DNA from 2 places in the Streptomyces sp. CMB-StM0423 genome. Region 2 is predicted to be linked to the other one. Evidence: riboswitches for the same ligand, from Rfam matches in the RefSeq annotation. Region 2 holds a riboswitch; the other holds the start of a gene.
The links. A riboswitch is a leader RNA that binds a small molecule or an ion and turns the genes downstream of it on or off. The one in region 2 is predicted to bind S-adenosylmethionine.

Region 1 (9,976 bases), 2.9 Mb from region 2:
GGACGGCAGCGGCGGCGGCGACGTCACGCTGAAGCTGGTGGCCGCCGAGTACGGCACCGACGAGTCCGACACCGCCCGGCGCTACTGGGAGCAGTTGGCGGCGAAGTTCTCCAACGACACCCCGGGGATCTCGGTCGACATCGAGATCATCCCGTGGGAGGACATCGACGCCAAGGTCGACAAGATGGTGAAGGACGGCAACCCGCCGGACGTCGCGCAGATGGGCCCGTACGCCGAGTACAGCTCCCGCGACATGCTCTACAGCACCGACGAACTGCTCTCCATCCCCACCCAGGCCAACTTCGTGCCCAGCCTCGCCGCCGCCGGCGAGGTCAACCGCGTCCAGTACGGCATGCCCTTCGTCTCCAGCTCGCGGCTGTTGTTCTACAACAAGTCCCTCTTCGAGGACGCGGGCCTGAGCACCGACCCCGAGGACGCGCCCAAGGACTGGGACGAACTCCTGGACGTCGCGCAGGCGCTCAAGGACACCGGGGTGAAGGTCCCGTACGCGCTCCCGCTCGGCCCCGAGGAGGCCCAGGGCGAGACGCTGATGTGGATGATCAGCGGCGGCGGCGCATACATGGACGACGTCGGCAGCTACACGATCGACTCCGAGCAGAACATCCACACCTTCAACTGGATACGCGACAACCTCGTCGGCGCCGGCCTCACCTACGCCGCGCCCTCCGAGACCAACAGACGCACGGCCTTCGCCGACTTCGTCAAGGGCGACGTCGGCATGATCTTCGGCCACCCGACGCTGATGCAGAACCTGCGCCGGGAGAAGGTCGACTTCGGCATCGCCCTGAAGCTGCCCGGACGCGACGGGCCCTCGGAGTCGACGATGGGCGTCGCCGACTGGATCATGGCGTTCAAGGCCAACGGCCACCGCTCCCAGATCGGCAAGTTCCTCGACGTCCTCTTCGACGACACCAACGTGCTGAAGTTCGCCCAGCGCTACGACCTGCTGCCGACGACGGTCTCCGGGGTGGACAAGCTCAGCCAGGGCCGCAAGGATCTGCAGCCGTTCCTGGACCAGCTCCAGAGCGCGGTCTTCTACCCGGACAACAAGACGTCGTGGGCGCGGGTGAACGCGGAGCTGAAGAAGCAGATAGGCAAGGCGGCCGAGGCGGGCGGCGAGCCGCCGGAGCGGGTGCTGACGAACCTGCAGAGCATCGCGGAGTCGGCCTCCACGACGGAGGAGTGATCCGCCCCTTGGCGCCCCTTGCCGCCCGTACAGACCCCTGCAGCCCTCCCGGGCCAGGCGGCGCGGACGGGGCGTCAGCCCTCCCGGGCGTCGCGGCGGGCCTGCCGGACGCGGCGCAGCCGATTGACCGTCACCGGGTCGTACTCCTGCGCGCGCGGGTCGTCCAGGAGCGCGTTGAGCACCTGGTAGTACCGCGTGGGGGAGAGCCCCAGGCGCTCCCGGATCGCCCGTTCCTTCGCGCCCGGACCCGGCCACGCGCGCTTCTCCAGCGCGAGGACCGCCAAGTCCCGCTCGGTCAGCGTCGGGTCACTCTCAGACATGCCCTGCACGTTACCGCGGGCCGGTAGGGTCCTGGACATGGGCAGCACCTCCGCATCACAGCTCCCCGTTCCGCGTACCGAGGCGGGCCGCGCCGGCCTCGCGGCGCTCCTCGCCGACCCGGAACAGGCCCTCGTCGCCTTCGACTTCGACGGCACCCTCGCGCCGATCGTCCCCGACCCCGACTCCGCGCGGGCCCACCCCGGCGCCGTACCCGCGCTGGCCCGGGTCGCGCCGCGCGTCGGGACCGTCGCCGTGATCACCGGCCGGCCCGCCGCCGTGGCCGTACGGTACGGCGGCTTCGCAGGCGTCGACGGGCTGGCGCACCTGCGCGTCCTCGGCCACTACGGCGACGAGCAGTGGGACGCCGCCACCGGCACCCTGCGCGCCCCGGACCCGCACCCCGGCGTCGCGGCGGTGCAGGCCGAGCTGCCGGGCGTGCTGGAGGCGGCGGGCGCCTGGCGGGGGACGTGGGTCGAGGACAAGGGCCGCGCCGTCGCCGTCCACACCCGCCGCGCCGACCACCCCGCCGAGGCCGCCGACGCGCTGCGCAAGCCGCTGGACGACCTGGCGGCGGCCCACGGCCTCGTGGTCGAGCCCGGCCGCTTCGTCCTCGAACTCCGCCCCCCCGGCATGGACAAGGGCCGCGCCCTCACCGCCCTGACCCGCGAGACCGGCGCCCGCACCGTCCTCTACGCCGGCGACGACCTCGGCGACCTCGCGGCCTACGACGCCGTGGACGCGCTGCGCCCGGAGGGCGTCGCCGGCCTGCTGGTGTGCAGCGCGGCGACGACGGGCGAAGGCGCGGACGCGCTGGCGGACCGCGCCGACCTGACGGTCGACGGACCCCAGGGCGTGGTGGACCTCCTGACGACCCTGGCAACGGCCCTCGGCGAGTAGCCCCCGGCCGTCAGACTCGGAGCCCCGCGCCTTCCGTCTCGGAGCCCCGGGCCCCGCGGACTCCGTAGCCCCGGGGCACCTCGGGCTCCGCAGCGCCGCGCAGCCGGCCGCCGCCAGGCCGCCTGCCGCGTGCCCCCCGCCCCCGCGACGACGCGGCGGGCACGCCGTCCCCTCAGTCCGAGAGCCGGCGCAGGAAGTCCCGTATCAGCCCGGCGCTCTGCGCGAACCGTGTCGTCAGCGGGAAGTGACCGGCGTCCAGCAACTGCACCTGCGCGTCCTTCGCGTCCCGGGCGAAGGCACGCGCACCGTCGGCCCCGAAGATCTCGTCGTGCCGCCCCCAGGCCGCGAGGACCGGCGGCTGGTGCACACGCAGATACTCCTGCCAGTCCGCGTACCGGCCGGGGTTCGTGCCGTAGTCGAGGAAGAGGTCGAGCTGGATCTCCTGGTTGCCCGGCCGGTCCAGCAGGGCCTGGTCGTGCACCTCCAGCGCCGGGTCGACCAGCGAGGTGTCCGGGACGCCGTGGCTGTACTGCCAGTGCGTGGCGTCCGGGGTGAGGAGTGAGCGGAGCGCCTCGCGGTTGGCCGGCGTGGGGTCGGCCCAGTAGGCGCGGAGGGGGGTCCAGAAGGGGGTGAACCCCTCGTCGTAGGCATTGCCGTTCTGGCTGACGATGCCGGTGATGCGCTCGGGGTGGCGCAGGGCGAGGCGGAAGCCGACCGGGGCGCCGTAGTCGTGGACGTAGATCGCGTAGCGCCGGCCGCCTAGCTGGTCGAGCAGCTTGTCGACGACGTCGGCGAGATGGTCGAAGGTGTACGCCCACTCCTCGGCCGGCGGCGCGGAGCTGAGCCCGAAGCCGGGGTAGTCGGGGGCGATCAGGCGGAACTCGTCGGCCAGCTCGGCCATCAGCGGCGCGAAGCCGACGGACGAGGTCGGGAAGCCGTGCAGCAGCACGAGCGTCGGCGCGCCCGGGTCGCCTGCCTCCCGGTAGAAAACGTCGAGGCCGTCGATGCGGGCGGTGCGGTGGCGTACGGTCACGGCGAACTCCAACCATCAAAATGGACTTGAACGGTTACGACGGGAAAAACCTAACCCGCTCCCGTCAACCTGTCAACTCGACTTCAACGGTTACACTGCTCGTATGGCACGACCGCTGACCGGCGAACCGCTGGCCCTGGACCTGGTGAACACCTGGTGGATCGACGAGGGAAGCCCCGTCGACTTCTTCTACGAGCCCGACGGCGTCAGCCGCTGGCTGGGTGAACACGGCCTGTCCGATCCCGCGGCCGACGCCCCCGGCCCCGCCGCCGTGCGCGAGCCGCTGACCACCGCCCGCGCCGCCCTGCGCGCCGCCCTCGACGGCGACGAGCAGCCGCTCGACGAGATACTGGCCCACGGCGCCCGCCGCCCCCTGCTCCGCGCCGGCCGGGCCACCTCGGAGATCGTCGTGGACGACCCCGCGTGGCTGCCGGCCTGGGTCGCCGCGGCCGATCTGGTCCGGCTGTACGAGGAGCACCCGGAGCGGGTCCGCGGCTGTGCGAACCCCGAGTGCGTGCTGTGGTTCTACGACATCAGCAAGAACGGCCGCCGCCGCTGGTGCTCGATGGAGGGGTGCGGCAACCGCGCCAAGGCGGCCCGCTTCCAGGAGCGCCACCGCCGCTGAGGGCGCCGCCGCCCGTACCGCGGGCCGCTGAGGGTGGCGCGGCCCGTACCGTCGGCTACGCCCGCAGCGCGTCCAACTGCGCGAGGAACCACGCCTGCGGCGGCAGCGCCGTGGCCGCCGCCGCCAGCCGCTTCGTCCGCCGGGCGCGCTCGTCGCGCGGCATCGTCAGCGCCGCGTGCAGCGCGTCCGCGGTGGCCTCCACGTCGTACGGGTGCACCACGAGCGCGTCCTCGGCGAGGTCCGCGTACGCGCCCGCCTCCCGGGACAGCACCAGCGCGCAGCCGTCGTCCGAGACCACCGGGATCTCCTTCGCGACCAGGTTCATCCCGTCCCGCAGCGGATTGACGAGCGCCACGTCCGCCAGCCGGTACGCGGCGAGCGAGCGGGCGAAGTCGTCCTCGACGTGCAGCACGACGGGCTGCCAGCCGTCCGTCCCGTACGCCTCGTTGATCTCGGCGGCGAGGCGGCGCACCTCGGCGGTGTAGTCCCGGTACACGGCCAGGTCCTGCCGCGACGGATACGCGAACGCCAGCTTCACCACCCGCCCGCGCCACTCCGGCCGCGCTTCCAGCAGCCGCCGGTACGCGAGCAGTCCGCGGACGATGTTCTTCGACAATTCAGTCCGGTCCACCCGCGCGACGACCTCGCGGTCCGCGCCGCCGATCTGCTCGCGCAGGGCCGCCATCCGCTCGGCGACGTCCGGCCGCCGCGACCGCTCGCGCAGGAATTCGGCGTCGGCGCCGAGGGCGTGCACGTCGACCCAGGTCGTCCGCTCCCCCCGCGCCTCCTCCCCGGCCCACGTGACATCCGCTTCGCCGCCCAGCACGTCGCGGCAGCAGCCGGCGAACGCCTCGGCCCACCGGCGGGTGTGGAAGCCGACGCGGTCGGCGCCGAGCAGCCCGCGGAGGAGGGCGGCGGCGATGTCGTCGGGGAGGAGCCGGAAGTACTCGGGCGGTGCCCAGGGGGTGTGGGTGAAGTGCGAGATGCGCAGGTCGGGGCGGCGCTCGCGGAGCATGCCGGGGACGAGGCACAGGTGGTAGTCCTGTACGAGCACCGCCGCGCCCTCGGCGGCACCGTCGGCGAGGGCGTCGGCGAAGGCGCGGTTGTACGTCTCGTACGCGGCCCATTGGCGGCGGAACCCGGCGTCGAAGACGGGGGCGACGGGGATGTCGTAGAGCATGTGGTGGACGAACCACAGGACGGAGTTCGCGACGCCGTTGTACGCGTCGTGGAAGACGTCCGGGTCGATGCCGAGCATCCGCACCCCAGGCTCGGCCACCCCCCGCCGCACGGCCTCCCGGTCCCCGTCACCCAGCGCGGCACACACCCACAGCGCCCCGGCCTCGGGCCCCACGGCACTGAGCCCGGAGACGAGCCCGCCGCCGCCGCGCTTGGCGACGAGTTCCCCGTCGTCGCCGACGGCGTACGAGACGGGCCCGCGGTTGGACGCGACGAGCAGGGGAGCACCGGGCGACACGACCATGCGCCGAGCCTAGCCACGGCAGACCCCGCCGAAACGCAACCGGGGCGGTGTGGCCGATACCGGTGGGGGCACGTGGGCCGGTGAGGCGAGGGGGCTGAGGACGATCGAGGGCCCCGGGCAGGGGCCCGGGGCTGGGGAATGCAGTCGGCCGGGGGGAGAGAGGGGCTCGCGGAGGTCTCGGGGGATGCGGCCCCAAGGAGGCTCGGACGGAGCCCGGCCGGGTCTCGGGAGAAGCCCCGTGACCGTCCGGGGCGCAGCCCCGCCGGGGGGTCTGGAGGCAGAGCTCCGTCCGGTCCGGGGCGCAGCCCGCTGGGGTCCGGGGGCAGAGCCCCGCTGGGGTCCGGGGCGGAGCCCCGTGGGGGTTCGGGGGCGGAGCCTCCGGCGGGGTCTCGGGGCGCAGCCCCGAGTTTCGGGAAGGGGCGGGTACGGGGATCACCCCACCCCGCCACCGCCCGGCCAGGGCTACGCCGCTCGGCGTTCCACATACTCGGGGACCTCCCCCATCGGCGGCCGCTCCTCCGTGTCCACCCCGTACGTCCGCGGCTCGAACGCCCCGTCCGCCCCCCGGTCGAACTGCGTCAGCCGCGGCCGCACCAGGTGCCCCCGCGCCAGCCGCAACTGCGCCGTGCGGTAGATCGCCGCCGCCATGCGCCCCAGCGCGCGGTCGTCCTGGTGCCGGTGCCGCCGGACGCCGACGTCGACCTGCGCCAGCGCGCCCAGCCCCACCGTGTGCAGCGCGTCGACGAGCAGGCCCAGCTCCACCCCGTACCCGACCGGGAACGGCAGCCGCTCCAGCAGCGACCGCCGCGCCGCGTACTCCCCGCCCAGCGGCTGGACGAAGCCGGCCAGCAGCGGCCAGTGCAGGTTCAGCAGCGGCCGGGCCACCAGCTCGGTCACCCGCCCGCCCTGTCCGTTCGCCCCCGTGCCCAGCGGCCTGTCGTACACCGCCTTCACGAATTCCACGTCAGGATCCGTGAGCAGCGGCCCCACGATCCCGCTCACGAACGCCGTGTCGAAGTCCCGCAGGTCCGCGTCCACGAAGCACACGATCTCGCCGCGCGTCACCAGCAGCGACCGCCACAGCACCTCGCCCTTGCCCGGCACCGCAGGCAGCCGCGGCAGCACCTCGTCGCGGTGCACGACCCGCGCGCCGGCCGCCGCGGCGACCTCCGCCGTACGGTCCGTGGAGCCGGAGTCCATCACGACCAGCTCGTCCACCAGCCCGCCGTCGCCGGGAGCCATCAGCTCCGCGCGGATCGCCGCGACGATCGCCCCGACCGTGGCCTCCTCGTCGAGCGCGGGCAGCACCACGCTCACCGTCCCGCGTGCCCCGAGCGCCCGCTTGGCCGCCAGCAGCCGCGCGGGCGGCCGGTCCGCCGCGGACCAGGACCGCGTCTTCAGCCACTGCTCCACGTCATCGAGCACCTGCGGGCCTCCCCTTGCCGGGTGTCCTGTCCGGTGTGAGAGCCGTCTCGCGTATCGGACGGCCCTCACAACTGTCCTGGTCGTCGGTTACAGTCTTGAACAACGTGCGTGACGTCCCTATGTCGGGGTCCGCGCGCCGGACAAAAGCGCCGGACGGCCCCGCCGGACCTGCGCCATGCAGAGCTCATCCAGAGGGGCAGAGGGAACGGCCCGTTGAAGCCCCGGCAACCCTCCGTCCGGTACTCGCGACGCTGCGAGGCCCCGGACGGTGATGGTGCCAATTCCGTCCTGCGGCGAGATGCGTCGCGGGGAAGATGAGGAGAGAGGGCCTCGCCAGTATGGCTGTAGACACAGCTCCCACCCCCACCGCCGTCGACGGCGCCCCGGATCTGGGCCCCGCCGTCGCGCTGTCGTGCCGGGAGTGCGGGGAGCGGGTGCCGCTGGGTCCGGTGTTCGCGTGCCAGTCGTGTTTCGGGCCGCTGGAGGCGGCGTACGAACTCCCCCCCGGTGACGCCGAGTCCGCCGCCCGGCTGCGGGCCCGTATCGAGGCGGGGCCGCGGAGCATCTGGCGGTACGCGCCGCTGCTGCCGGTCCCCGCGGACGTGGCGGACAAGCCGAACCTGAACCCGGGGTTCACCCGGCTGCACCGCGCCGACCGGCTCGCCGCCGAGCTGGGCGTGACGGGCGCGCTGCACGTCAAGGACGACTCGGGCAACCCGACGCACTCCTTCAAGGACCGCGTCGTCGCCATCGCCGTCGAGGCGGCGCGCGCCTTCGGCTTCACCACGCTGTCGTGTTCGTCCACGGGCAATCTGGCGGGCGCGGTCGGCGCGGCCGCGGCGCGGGCGGGGCTGCGTTCGTGCGTGTTCATCCCGTACGACCTGGAGCACGCGAAGGTCGTCATGGCCGCGGTCTACGGCGGTGACGTCGTCGGCATCGAGGGCACGTACGACGACGTGAACCGCTTCTGCTCGGAGCTGATCGGCGATCCGATCGGCGAGGGCTGGGGGTTCACGAACGTCAATCTGCGCCCGTACTACGCGGAGGGCTCCAAGACCCTCGCGTACGAGATCTGCGAGCAGCTCGGCTGGCGGCTCCCGGACAACATCGTCATCCCCGTCGCCTCCGGCTCCCAGCTCACGAAGATCGACAAGGGGCTGAAGGAGCTGATCGCGACGGGGCTGGTCGAGGAGCGCCCGTACAAGATCTTCGGCGCCCAGGCGACGGGCTGCTCCCCGGTCTCGCGGGCCTACAAGGACGGTCACGACGTGGTACGTCCCGTGCGGCCCGACACGATCGCCAAGTCCCTCGCCATCGGCAACCCGGCCGACGGTCCGTACGTGCTGGACATCGCCCGCCGCACCGGCGGCGCGGTGGAGGACGTGACGGACGCCGAGGTCGTGGACGCGGTGAAGCTGCTGGCCCGTACCGAGGGCGTGTTCGCGGAGACCGCGGGCGGCGTGACCTTCGGCGTGCTGGCGAAGCTCGTCGCGGACGGCCGGATCGACCCGGCAGAGACCACCGTCGCGATCAACACCGGCGACGGTCTGAAGACCCTCGACGCGGTCGCTCCCACCACGGGGCCGAGCGCGATCATTCGTCCCACACTCGACTCCTTCCGAGAGGCCGGCCTCGCATCATGAGCGTGAACGTCCGAATTCCGACCATCCTCCGTACGTATACCGACGGGCGGGCAGAGGTGAGCGCCGAGGGCGCGACGCTGGCCGAGGTGATCGAAGACCTGGAGAAGAACCACCGGGGCATCGCCGGCCGGGTGCTGGACGATCAAGGCAAGCTGCGCCGCTTCGTGAACGTCTACGTGAACGATGACGACGTCCGCTTCGCCGATGGCCTGCAGACTCCCACTCCGGAGGGGGCCGGGATCTCGATCATTCCGGCGGTCGCCGGAGGCTGCTGAACCCCTCTTGCGTGTGTGCGGCCCCACCGATCCGGAGTGGGGCCGTTCGCATGTCCGGACACGCGATAGGGTTGGGACGTTCCCCCCTCGTGGCCCATGTTCCACGCATATGAGAACGCGACAAGTTCCCCGCAAATGCGGAGAGTTAATTGTCGTGATGGTGAGTTATGCCCTGCCCGAGTTGTCGGGGAATGGCGGAAATTGATCGGAAAAATACCGATCGGGTGTCCGCAGAATTCTCGTCCGATTGACCTGTTGCACTGGGCATCTGTGCGGATACATTCAGCCGCGGTCGACGCGTTCCGGCGCACGCCCCGGCGTGTATCCGGGGGTGAGGTCTGACCCGGGTCCGCGGAGTGCGGTCCTGTGTAAGGGCCGGCAATAGGGGAGTTTGGAATGGCTCAGGGCACCGTCAAGTGGTTCAACGCGGAGAAGGGGTACGGCTTCATCGCGGTCGACGGTGGTGCGGATGTCTTCGTCCACTACAGCGCGATTCAGATGGACGGATACCGCACCCTCGAGGAAGGCCAGCGGGTCGAGTTCGAGATCTCGCAGGGCCAGAAGGGGCCGCAGGCAGACATGGTCCGCGTCAGCGGCTGAGCGCCGGGCATCGACCACGGACGACTCGCGACGGCCCGCATCCTCCGGGGTGCGGGCCCTCTGCTGTCCGCGCCCCGTGTCCGTACCCCTCTGTCCGCGCCCCCTGCCCGCGCCTCTCTGTCCATGCCTCCTTCCGCCGCCTGTTGTGCGGTGCCGCGGTCCGGTTCCGCTCTGCGCATGAGAAGCCCCTACCCGCTTGCACTCGCAGGGGGCGAGTGCTAATCATTGGCGTTAGCACTCTCCCCGTGAGAGTGACAGCACGGGACCGGTTCGGTGAGGTCCGTACGCCGGGTGGGAGGGAACCACGCGGGTCGCGGACCGTCCGTCGCGGGCGCCAGCGCGGTCCGGACACAGACGACCCCCCTGTCCGGGAGGACTCAACACAATGGCCAAGACCATCGCGTTCGACGAGGAGGCGCGGCGCGGCCTCGAGCGCGGCATGAACCAGCTCGCCGACGCCGTCCGCG
Region 2 (9,976 bases):
GCAGGACGGGCGGGCACTGGAAGATCTCGTCCTTGATCTGCCGGCACACGCCCATGCCGCCGGCGGGCACCGCCTCGCCGTCGAGCACGCAGGCGTCGATGCCACCCCGCTCCAGCTCCGCCAGCACCGCGGGAAGCGTGGCGCACTCGACGTACTCCACCGGCGGCAAGTCCGCCGCGGGGCGGCGGCCGGCGGCGAGCCGGACCTGCTCGCGCGTGTTCGCGTCGTCGCTGTAGACCAGTACGCTGACCGGTCCTGCGGCCGTCGACTCCATGCTTCCTCCGGTGGTTCTCGGGCACCGCTCTCACCGCGGATGCTACTCCGCCCGGGGTGCGGCGGTGCAGTCCAGGGCCCCTCTGCGGTGCCTTGACACTCCGAACGGCACCCCCCGGAGTGAGGCGGAGATAAGGGACCGACATAATGTCGGACGTGGCGACAGCAACAGCAGCAGTAGAGACCGGGCACGCGCACCCGTCGGTCAACCGGCCGAACCTCACCAGCGTCGGAACCATCATCTGGCTGAGTTCCGAGCTGATGTTCTTCGCGGCCCTCTTCGCGATGTACTTCACCCTGCGTTCGGTGATGGGAGCGGACTACTGGAAGGAACAGTCCGAGGCCCTGAACGTTCCGTTCGCGCTCGGCAACACCACGATCCTGGTGCTCTCCTCCCTCACCTGCCAGCTCGGCGTGTTCGCCGCCGAGCGCGGTGACGTGAAGAAGCTGCGCATGTGGTTCACGGTGACCTTCATCATGGGTTCCGTCTTCATCGCCGGGCAGGTCACCGAGTACGTGGAGCTGGTGAAGCACGAGGGCATCTCGCTCTCCTCCGGCCCGTACGGCTCCGTGTTCTATCTGACAACCGGCTTCCACGGCCTGCACGTGACGGGCGGCCTGATCGCCTTCCTGCTGGTCCTGGGACGCACCTACGCGGCCAGACGGTTCACGCACCAGCAGGCGACCGCCGCGATCGTGGTGTCCTACTACTGGCACTTCGTCGACGTGGTCTGGATCGGCCTCTTCGCCACGATCTACTTGATCAAGTAACCGGCCGGGGAGCCGGCACCGAGAAGCACACCGACGCTGAAGATCCTGATACCGGGGTAATCCGTGAAAAAGCTCTCCGCACGACGGCGCCATCCGCTGGCGGCGCTCGTCGTCCTACTCATCGCGCTGGCGGCCACCGGGGGGCTGTACGCCACATTCGCGCCCACCGGTAAGGCGCAGGCCGACGAGACCAGCGCACAGTCCCTCGCCGTCGAAGAGGGACAGAAGCTCTACCGGGTCGGCTGCGCGAGCTGCCACGGCACCGGCGGGCAGGGCTCCAGCGACGGCCCCAGCCTCGTGGGCGTCGGCGCGGCTGCGGTGGACTTCCAGGTCTCCACGGGCCGGATGCCCCTGCAGCAGCAGGGCGCCCAGGCGCCGAAGAAGCCGAGCATCTACACCCAGAAGGAGATCGACCAGCTCGCCGCGTACGTCGCCTCCCTGGGCCCGGGCCCTGCGGTCCCCGAGGAGAGCCAGTACGACCCGGCGGGCGGCGACGTCGCCCGCGGCGGTGACCTGTTCCGTACCAACTGCGCGCAGTGCCACAACTTCACCGGCAAGGGCGGCGCCCTGACGGACGGCAAGTACGCGCCGAACATCGACGGCGTCGATCCGAAGCACATGTACGAGGCGATGCAGACGGGGCCGCAGAACATGCCGTCCTTCCCCGACAGGCTGCTGACCACCTCGGACAAGCAGGACATCATCGCCTACCTCGACGAGGTCGGCGGCGACGAGGCCGAGTCGCCCGGTGGCTTCAGCCTCGGCGGCCTCGGCCCCGTGAGCGAGGGTCTCTTCGCCTGGGTCTTCGGGCTCGGCTCCCTCGTCATCCTGACGATCTGGATCACCGCCCGCTCTGCAAAGGCCAAGAAGTCATGAGTAGCCAGGCTGGCTCCGAGAACGAGAACAACGGCGAGCACCTGCCGACCGTCCGGGAGGGCGAGGAGAGCGGGGGCGTCGCGGTCGAGGAGCGCGACCCGTTCGCCAACCCCGGCCTGCCGCCGCACGAGCCGCGCAAGCAGGACATCGACGAGCGGGCCGCCAAGCGCTCCGAGCGCACCGTCTCGCTGCTGTTCACGGTGTCGATGCTGGCGACCGTCGGCTTCATCGCCTCGTTCGTCGCGATCGACGTCGACAAGATCGTCTACATCTTCCCGCTCGGCCACATCAGCGCGCTGAACTTCGCGCTCGGCGTCACCCTGGGCCTCGCGCTGTTCTGCATCGGCGCCGGCGCCATCCACTGGTCCCGCACGCTGATGTCGGACGTGGAGGTCATCCAGGAGCGGCACCAGATCGCGTCCTCGGAAGAGACCAAGGCCATCACCAAGGCCCAGTGGCGCCAGGGCACCGAGGAATCGGCGATCGGCAGCCGCAAGATCATCCGCCGCACCATGCTCGGCGCGCTCACGCTGGTGCCGCTCGCCGGCGTCGTGCTGCTGCGCGACCTCGGCCCGCTGCCGGGCACCAAGCTGCGCCACACCCTGTGGGGCAAGGGCAAGCTGCTCATCAACATGAACACCGACGAGCCGCTGCGCCCGGAGGACATCACCGTCGGTTCGCTCTCCTTCGCCAAGCCCGAGGGGCTGAAGGAAGGCGACCACAACTTCAACACCGAGATCGCCAAGGCGGCCCTGATGCTCGTCCGGATCCACCCGGGCGACATCAAGGACCCGAAGTCGGCGGACTGGGGCCACGAGGGCATCCTGGCCTACTCCAAGATCTGCACGCACGTCGGCTGTCCCGTCAGCCTGTACGAGCAGCAGACGCACCACGTGCTGTGCCCGTGCCACCAGTCCACGTTCGACCTGTCCGACGGCGCGCGCGTGCTCTTCGGCCCGGCGGGTCACCCCCTGCCGCAGCTTAGGATCACGGTCAATGACGAGGGCTACCTGTACGCGCTCGGCGACTTCGACGAGCCGGTAGGCCCCAGCTTCTGGGAGCGCGGATGAGCACCACCACGACAGATACACGCCGCAAACCACCCGGCAGAGGCGAGCGGGTCGCGGACTGGGCTGACGCCCGCCTGGGCCTGCATGCGGCCGGCCGCAAGAACATCCGCAAGGTGTTCCCCGACCACTGGTCCTTCCTGCTCGGGGAAGTGGCCATGTACACCTTCCTGATCGTGCTGCTGACCGGTGTGTACCTGACGCTGTTCTTCAAGCCCAGCATGGCGGAGATCACCTACCACGGCTCGTACGCGCCGATGAACGGCGTGCACATGACCGAGGCGTACGCCTCCACGCTGGACATCAGCTTCGACGTCCGCGGCGGGCTGCTCATGCGGCAGATCCACCACTGGTCCGCGCTGATCTTCATCGCCGCCATGGCGACGCACATGATGCGCGTCTTCTTCACCGGCGCGTTCCGCAAGCCGCGCGAGGTCAACTGGCTCTTCGGCTTCACGCTGCTGGTCCTCGGCTGCATCGCCGGCTTCACCGGCTACTCGCTGCCCGACGACCTGCTCTCCGGCACCGGCGTCCGCTTCATGGAGGGCGCGACGCTGGCCACCCCGGTGATCGGCACCTACCTGGCGTTCTTCCTGTGGGGCGGTGAGTTCCCAGGGACGGACATCATCCCGAGATTCTTCGCCATCCATGTGCTCCTGGTGCCGGGCATCATGCTGGGGCTCTTCGTGCTCCACCTGATCCTGGTCTTCTACCACAAGCACACCCAGTTCGCGGGCTCCGGGAAGACCAACGACAACGTCGTGGGCGCGCCCTTCATGCCGATCTACGTCGCGAAGGCGGGCGGGTTCTTCTTCCTCGTCTTCGGCGTGGTCGCGGTGATCGCGGGGATGTTCACCATCAACCCGGTCTGGGATCTGGGACCGTACAGACCTGATCTGGTCTCCACCGGAGCCCAACCGGACTGGTATATGGGCTGGACCGAGGGTCTGATCCGGTTCATGCCCGGCTGGGAATGGAACATCCCCGGCGGCTACACGATCAACTTCGGGGTGTTCATCCCGCTGATGATCGTGGGCCTCGTCCCGATCGCGATGGTCGCCTACCCGTTCTTCGAGACCTGGGTCACCGGCGACCACCGCGAGCACCACACCCTGGACCGCCCGCGCAACGTGCCGACCCGCACCGCCTTCGGGGTGGCCTGGCTGACCTGGGTCTTCGTGCTGCTGATGGCCGGTGGCAACGACCTGTGGGCGACGCACTTCCACCTCTCGATCGAGTCGATCACGTGGTTCGTGCGGGTCTCCTTCTTCGCCGCCCCGGTGCTGGCCTTCTGGATCACCCGGCGCATCTGCCTCGGGCTGCAGCGGCGGGACCGCGAGAAGGTTCTGCACGGCCGGGAGACGGGCATCATCAAGCGGCTGCCGCACGGCGAGTTCATCGAGGTGCACGAGTCGCTGTCGCAGGACGAGATGCACAAACTCACCGCGCACGACCAGCACGCGCCGCTGGAGCTCGGCCCGACGGTCGACGACAACGGCGTGGTGCGCAAGCAGGGCCCGGTGGAGAAGCTGCGGGCCAGGCTGTCGCAGGGCTACTACGGCGAGTCCGGTCAGATCGCGAAGCCGACCAGGCGCGAGTACGAGGAGATCACCAGCGGTCACGGGCACCACTAGGGCCTGTCCGCCGCCGGGCGATCACCGCCGGGGCCCCCGTCCAGCAGTTGGACGGGGGCCCTTCGGCGTACTCTGCGGTCGATAGGCTGACGCCCGACAACTGAGACGACCCCGGGACGGTGTGCCATGAGCGTGCAGACGGCAGCAGGAGGCGACAGCACGGCGGCGCGTTCCTGGCCGGATGTCATCAGCGCGCTGATCGCCGGGCAGGACCTGGGCGCCGAGGACACCGCCTGGGCCATGGACCAGATCATGTCGGGCACCGCGAGCAACGCGCAGATCGCCGGGTTCGCGGTCGCCCTGCGCGCCAAGGGCGAGACGGTCGCGGAGATCTCCGGGCTCGTGCGCACGATGTACGCGCACGCCAACACCATCGCCGTCCCGGGGCCGACCGTGGACGTCGTCGGCACCGGCGGCGACCGGGCCCGTACGGTCAACATCTCCACCATGTCCGCGATGGTCGTCGCCGGGACCGGCGCCAAGGTCGTCAAGCACGGCAACCGGGCCGCGTCCTCCGCCTCCGGCGCCTCCGACGTGCTGGAGAAGCTGGGGGTCAACCTCGACCTGGCGCCCGAGCGGGTCGCCGAGGTCGCGGAGGAGGCGGGCATCACGTTCTGCTTCGCGGTCAAGTTCCACCCCGCGATGCGGCATGTCGCGCAGACCCGCAAGGAGCTGGGGGTCAGCACCCCGTTCAACTTCCTCGGCCCGCTCACCAACCCGGCCAGGGTCGGCGCGCAGGCCACCGGCGTCGCGGACGCCCGGATGGCGCCGATCATGGCCGGGGTGCTGGCCGAGCGCGGCACCTCGGCGCTCGTCTTCCGCGGCGACGACGGGCTGGACGAGCTGACGACGACGGCCACCTCCCAGGTGTGGACCGTGCGCGGCGGCGCGGTGCGGCAGGAGCGCTTCGACCCCCGGGACGTCGGCATCGAGCTGGTGCCGGTGGAGGCGCTGCGGGGCGCGGACGCCTCGTACAACGCCGATGTCGCCCGCCGGCTGCTGGCCGGCGAGACCGGCCCGGTGCGCGACGCGGTGCTGCTGAACGCGGCGGCGGCGCTCACCGCCCTGGACACCGACGCGGACGGCCCGCTGCCCGACCGGATCGCGGCGGGCATCGTACGGGCCGCGGAGTCGATCGACTCGGGCTCCGCGCTGCGGGCGCTGGAGCGCTGGGTCGCGGCCAGCAACCGCTGAGGCGGGGCGGGGGTTTCCCGGTACGGGCGGCCCCTGCCGAAATCCGGAGGGTTGCGGACAGTCCGGGCAACCGGGTTGCGCCGCGGCTCTCCGGTGCGCATACTCCTGACCAGGTCACGAGCGACAGCGATCAAGGCCCCGGCCCGCTGTCCGGCAACCCTCCGTCCGTGGCGGGGTGCCCCGGGTGATGACCGGGCCGCAGGCAGCGAGGTCTGCGGCAAGCGCGGACCCCTCGCGAATCCAGGGGTCCTGGTCGGCCGAGGGAGTACCGCCGTGAGCAAGCGAATGCGCTAGGGGCCTTCAGCCCCTCGCCGCCGCGCGCGTCTATCCGCAGGGTCTCCGCCGAGCGTCGCGCGCGTCCTTTCCGGGCCGTACGGGCCCGTCACCCCGCACATCTCGACGCCTGCTCACGGGAGTTCCGCATGTCCGCGTCCACGCTCACCCCCGCCTGTCTGCCCGTCCTCGGCCGGGATGTCCGCGCCCCGCTCGTCACCGGCAGCGACGCCGAGTACGCCGCCCTGGACTACGCCGCCAGCGCCCCGGCGCTCCAGCGCGTCTGGGACGACGTCGCCGCCTACGCGCCGTACTACGGCAGCGTGCACCGCGGCGCCGGGTACCTCTCCCAACTCTCCACCGAACTCTTCGAGTCCAGCCGTGCGACGGTCGCCGGGTTCCTCGGCTGCCGCCCCGACGACCAGGTCGTCTTCACCCGCTCCACCACCGACTCGCTCAACCTGCTGGCGACCGCGCTGCCGCCGGGCACCGAGGTCTACGTCTTCGAGACCGAGCACCACGCCGCCCTGCTGCCCTGGCAGCACGACGGGTCCGCGGCCGGCCGGGTCACCGTGCTCGCCGCGCCCGGCAGCCCCGAGCAGGCCGTGGCGGCGCTGGACTCGGCGCTCGCCGCGCGGGTCGGCGACGGCCCCGCGCTGGTGTGCGTGACGGGCGCCTCGAACGTCACCGGCGAGCTGTGGCCCGTACGGGAGCTGACCGCGGCGGCGCACCGGCACGGGGCGCGGCTGGTCCTGGACGCGGCGCAGTTGGCGCCGCACCACCCGGTGGACGTGGCCGAGCTGGGCGTGGACTGGGTGGCCTTCTCCGGGCACAAGCTGTACGCGCCCTTCGGCGCCGGCGTCCTCGCCGGGCGGGCGGACTGGCTCCAGGCCGCGCCGCCGTACCTCGCGGGCGGCGGCGCCAGCCGGCGGGTGCTGCGCGCGGTGGACGGGGGAGTGGACGTCGAGTGGCAGACGACGGCGGCGCGGCACGAGGCGGGGTCGCCGAACGTCATCGGCGCGTACGCGATCGCGTCGGCGTGCAAGGCGCTGACGGAGGCCGGGTTCGGCGAACTGGTCGCCCGGGAGCGGGCGCTGGTGGCGCGGGTGCTCGACGGGCTCGCGGCGCTGCCGGGGGTGCGGGTGCTGTCGCTGTTCGGCGCGGACGCGGCGCGGGTCGGGGTGATCTCGTTCGTGGTCGAAGGATGGAGCAGCTCGCATCTGGCGGCGGCGCTGTCGGCGGAGCACGGGATCGGCGTGCGCGACGGGCTGTTCTGCGCGCACCCGCTGGTGCGGGCGCTGCTCGGCGAGGCGGGGGAGTCGGCGGAGTGCGGGGGCGGCGCGGCGGACGGTGAGCGGCCGCTGAACGCGGTGCGGGTGAGCTTCGGGGCGGGCACGCCGGACGAGCACGTGGACCGGTTCCTGGCGGCGCTGGGGTCGCTGGTGCGCGACGGGGCGCGGTGGTCGTACCGCACGGTGGACGGCCGCTGCGTCCCCGCCTCCGCCGCGGCACCCGCGGTGGCCTGAGCCCGGCAGGGGCCCGCGGCTACCTCGGGTTGCCGGTCCCGGCAGGCCGCCCGGCCAGCGCGCTGCCGATCAGCACCATGCGCAGCGTCCGTTCGGCCGCGTCCGCCAGGAACTCCCGGGCGCGCAGCAGGGCTTCCGGCAGCGCCATCGGGCCGGGGATGATGGTCCCGTAGGCGTCGACGCCCGTGCCGTGGACCTCCTCCGCGCCCTCGCCGATCGTCCCGGCGAGGGCCAGGACCGGGCGGCCGTGGAGCTTGGCGCGGCGCGCCACCTCCGCGGGCACCTTGCCGCGCGGGGTCTGGTGGTCGAGGGCGCCCTCCGCGGTGATGACGAGGTCGGCGGCGGCCAGCCGGGCGTCGAGGTCGAGGTGGCCGAGGAGCACCTCGAACCGCGGCAGGAGGCGGGCGCCGACCGCCGCGAGGCCCGCGCCGAGGCCGCCGGACGCGCCGGTGCCGGCACCCAGGCGCAGGTCCGTGCCGGGGACCGGGAGGTCGCGGGTGAGGACGTCGGCCCAGCGGTCGAGGGCGGCGGCCAGCTCCTCGACCTGCTGCGGGGAGGCGCCCTTCTGCGGGCCGAAGACGCGGGCGACGCCGCGGGGGCCGCAGAGCACGTTGTACGGGTTGCAGGCCACCAGCAGCTCCGTCCCGGCGAGCCGGGGGTCGAGGCCCGCGGAGTCGATGCGCGCGAGGCGGGCGAGGGCGGCGCCGCCGGGGGCGAGGTCGCGGCCTTCTGCGTCGAGGAGCCGGGCGCCCAGGGCCGTCAGGGCCCCGGCGCCGCCGTCGGAGGTGCCGGAGTCGCCGCAGCCGACGATGATGCGGCGTACGCCCCGGTCGAGCGCGGCGCGGATCAGCTCGCCGACCCCGTACGTCGTGGTGCCGCCCGGGTCGCGCCGCGGGCGCGGCACGAGCGCGAGACCCGCGACGGCCGCCATCTCCACCACGGCCGTGGTGGAGTCGCCGAGGAGGGCGAAGTGGCTCTCCAGCCGGTCGCCGAGCGGTCCGGTGGCGGCGTACGGGACGAGCCGCCCGCGGGTCGCGGCGGCCAGCGCCTGCGCCGTACCCTCGCCGCCGTCGACGAGCGGGATCAGGTCGACGGCGGCGTCCGGCAGCACCCGGCCGACGCCTTCGGCGATGGCCTCGGCGGCGGCCTCGGCGGACAGGGACTCCTTGAAGCCGCTGGGGGCGACGACGAGGCGGTCGAGCATGAGGTCTCCTGAGGGTCGGAGCGGTGTACGGGAGTCCGCGGCCGGCGGGCGGCGGTTCAGTCGTCGAGGACGGGCACGCCGAGCAGCGGCCAGGCCGCGAGGGCGAAGAGCAGCACCAGCGCCGCCGTCAGCGGCGCCAGCACCGCGGCCGTACGCAGCAGGTCCCGCGGCGTGTACGTCGCCACACCCGGTATGCCGGAGAAGAGCGCGACGGGCTTGGCGGACGCCGGCAGCGTCTGGCAGAAGCCCGCCGCCGCGGTGGACGCCAGCGCGGCGGCCACCGGGTTGACCCCGGCGGCCAGCGCCGCGGCGATGACCAGCGGGACGAGCACGCTGGAGCGCGCGGAGCGGGACTGCAGCACGAGATGCGCCGCGGTGCTCACGGCGACCACCCCGGCGAGGAACGCCCACGCGGGCACGGAAGAGCCGCCGGGGAGCCCGGAGACCAGCCACGCGGCGGCCTCCGACTCCGACAGCGCGATGCCCATCGCCATCGTCGCCGCCATGAACAGCAGCAGCGACCACGGCACCGTGCGCAGCGCGTCCTTCAGCCGTACGGTCCCTATCGCCGGCGACGCCGCGACCACCGCGCCGATCAGCGCCACCACCGCCGGCGGCACCCGGTGCAGCGGCTCGCTGCACCACAGCACCACCACCGTGCCCAGCAGCAGCGCGCAGCGCGCCTCGGCCTGCGACAGCGGCCCGGTGACCGGCTGTTCCGTGTGCTCCTGGATCTGCTCGGCGGTCAGGTGCACCGGGCCCTTGCGGTCCGCGCGCCTCGTCATCGTCAGCAGCACCACCTCGGCGGCGAGATGGGCGCTGGCGATCGCCAGCGGCAGCCCGAGCAGCAGCCACTCGGTGAAGCCGATCTGCTCCCCGGTCGCCTCCCACAGCACCGACACCGTGATCAGGTGCGCCCCGGCGCCGATGAGGGTCGCCACCGCGGAGAGCAGGATGACGGTGGGGAAGAGCAGCGCCAGCATCACCACCAGCCGCTTCCGCTCGCCCAGCGCCCTGGCCAGGGCGAGGAACACCGGCAGCGCGAGCGCCGCCCGGCCGGAGGTGGCCGGCACGGCGAAGGCGGTGACGACGAGCGCCGCCGTCGTCAGGTGCACCAACTGCCGTACGGAGTGCGCCCCGGTGACCAGGAACACCGCC

Region 1: it holds a riboswitch for S-adenosylmethionine, as region 2 does, so the genes downstream of both, thrC (threonine synthase) here and CXR04_RS27770 (aminotransferase class V-fold PLP-dependent enzyme) in region 2, are expected to answer to the same signal.

The regions. Positions count from the first base shown of each region.
Region 1 is NZ_CP025407.1:3,512,546-3,522,521, reverse strand. It holds gene CXR04_RS15140 (ABC transporter substrate-binding protein) at 1-1,207, shown strand, start outside; gene CXR04_RS15135 (DUF3263 domain-containing protein) at 1,282-1,527, opposite strand; gene otsB (trehalose-phosphatase) at 1,565-2,425, shown strand; gene CXR04_RS15125 (alpha/beta fold hydrolase) at 2,598-3,458, opposite strand; gene CXR04_RS15120 (CGNR zinc finger domain-containing protein) at 3,562-4,083, shown strand; gene CXR04_RS15115 (alpha,alpha-trehalose-phosphate synthase (UDP-forming)) at 4,139-5,566, opposite strand; gene CXR04_RS15110 (glucosyl-3-phosphoglycerate synthase) at 6,029-6,991, opposite strand; SAM riboswitch class I at 7,173-7,312, shown strand; gene thrC (threonine synthase) at 7,330-8,634, shown strand; gene CXR04_RS15100 (MoaD/ThiS family protein) at 8,631-8,909, shown strand; gene CXR04_RS15095 (cold-shock protein) at 9,306-9,509, shown strand; gene groL (chaperonin GroEL) at 9,895-9,976, shown strand, end outside.
Region 2 is NZ_CP025407.1:6,383,787-6,393,762, forward strand. It holds gene CXR04_RS27740 (hypothetical protein) at 1-274, opposite strand, end outside; gene ctaE (aa3-type cytochrome oxidase subunit III) at 421-1,044, shown strand; gene qcrC (cytochrome bc1 complex diheme cytochrome c subunit) at 1,108-1,920, shown strand; gene qcrA (cytochrome bc1 complex Rieske iron-sulfur subunit) at 1,917-2,990, shown strand; gene qcrB (cytochrome bc1 complex cytochrome b subunit) at 2,987-4,621, shown strand; gene trpD (anthranilate phosphoribosyltransferase) at 4,748-5,815, shown strand; SAM riboswitch class IV at 5,928-6,045, shown strand; gene CXR04_RS27770 (aminotransferase class V-fold PLP-dependent enzyme) at 6,238-7,614, shown strand; gene CXR04_RS27775 (glycerate kinase family protein) at 7,634-8,818, opposite strand; gene CXR04_RS27780 (SLC13 family permease) at 8,875-9,976, opposite strand, start outside.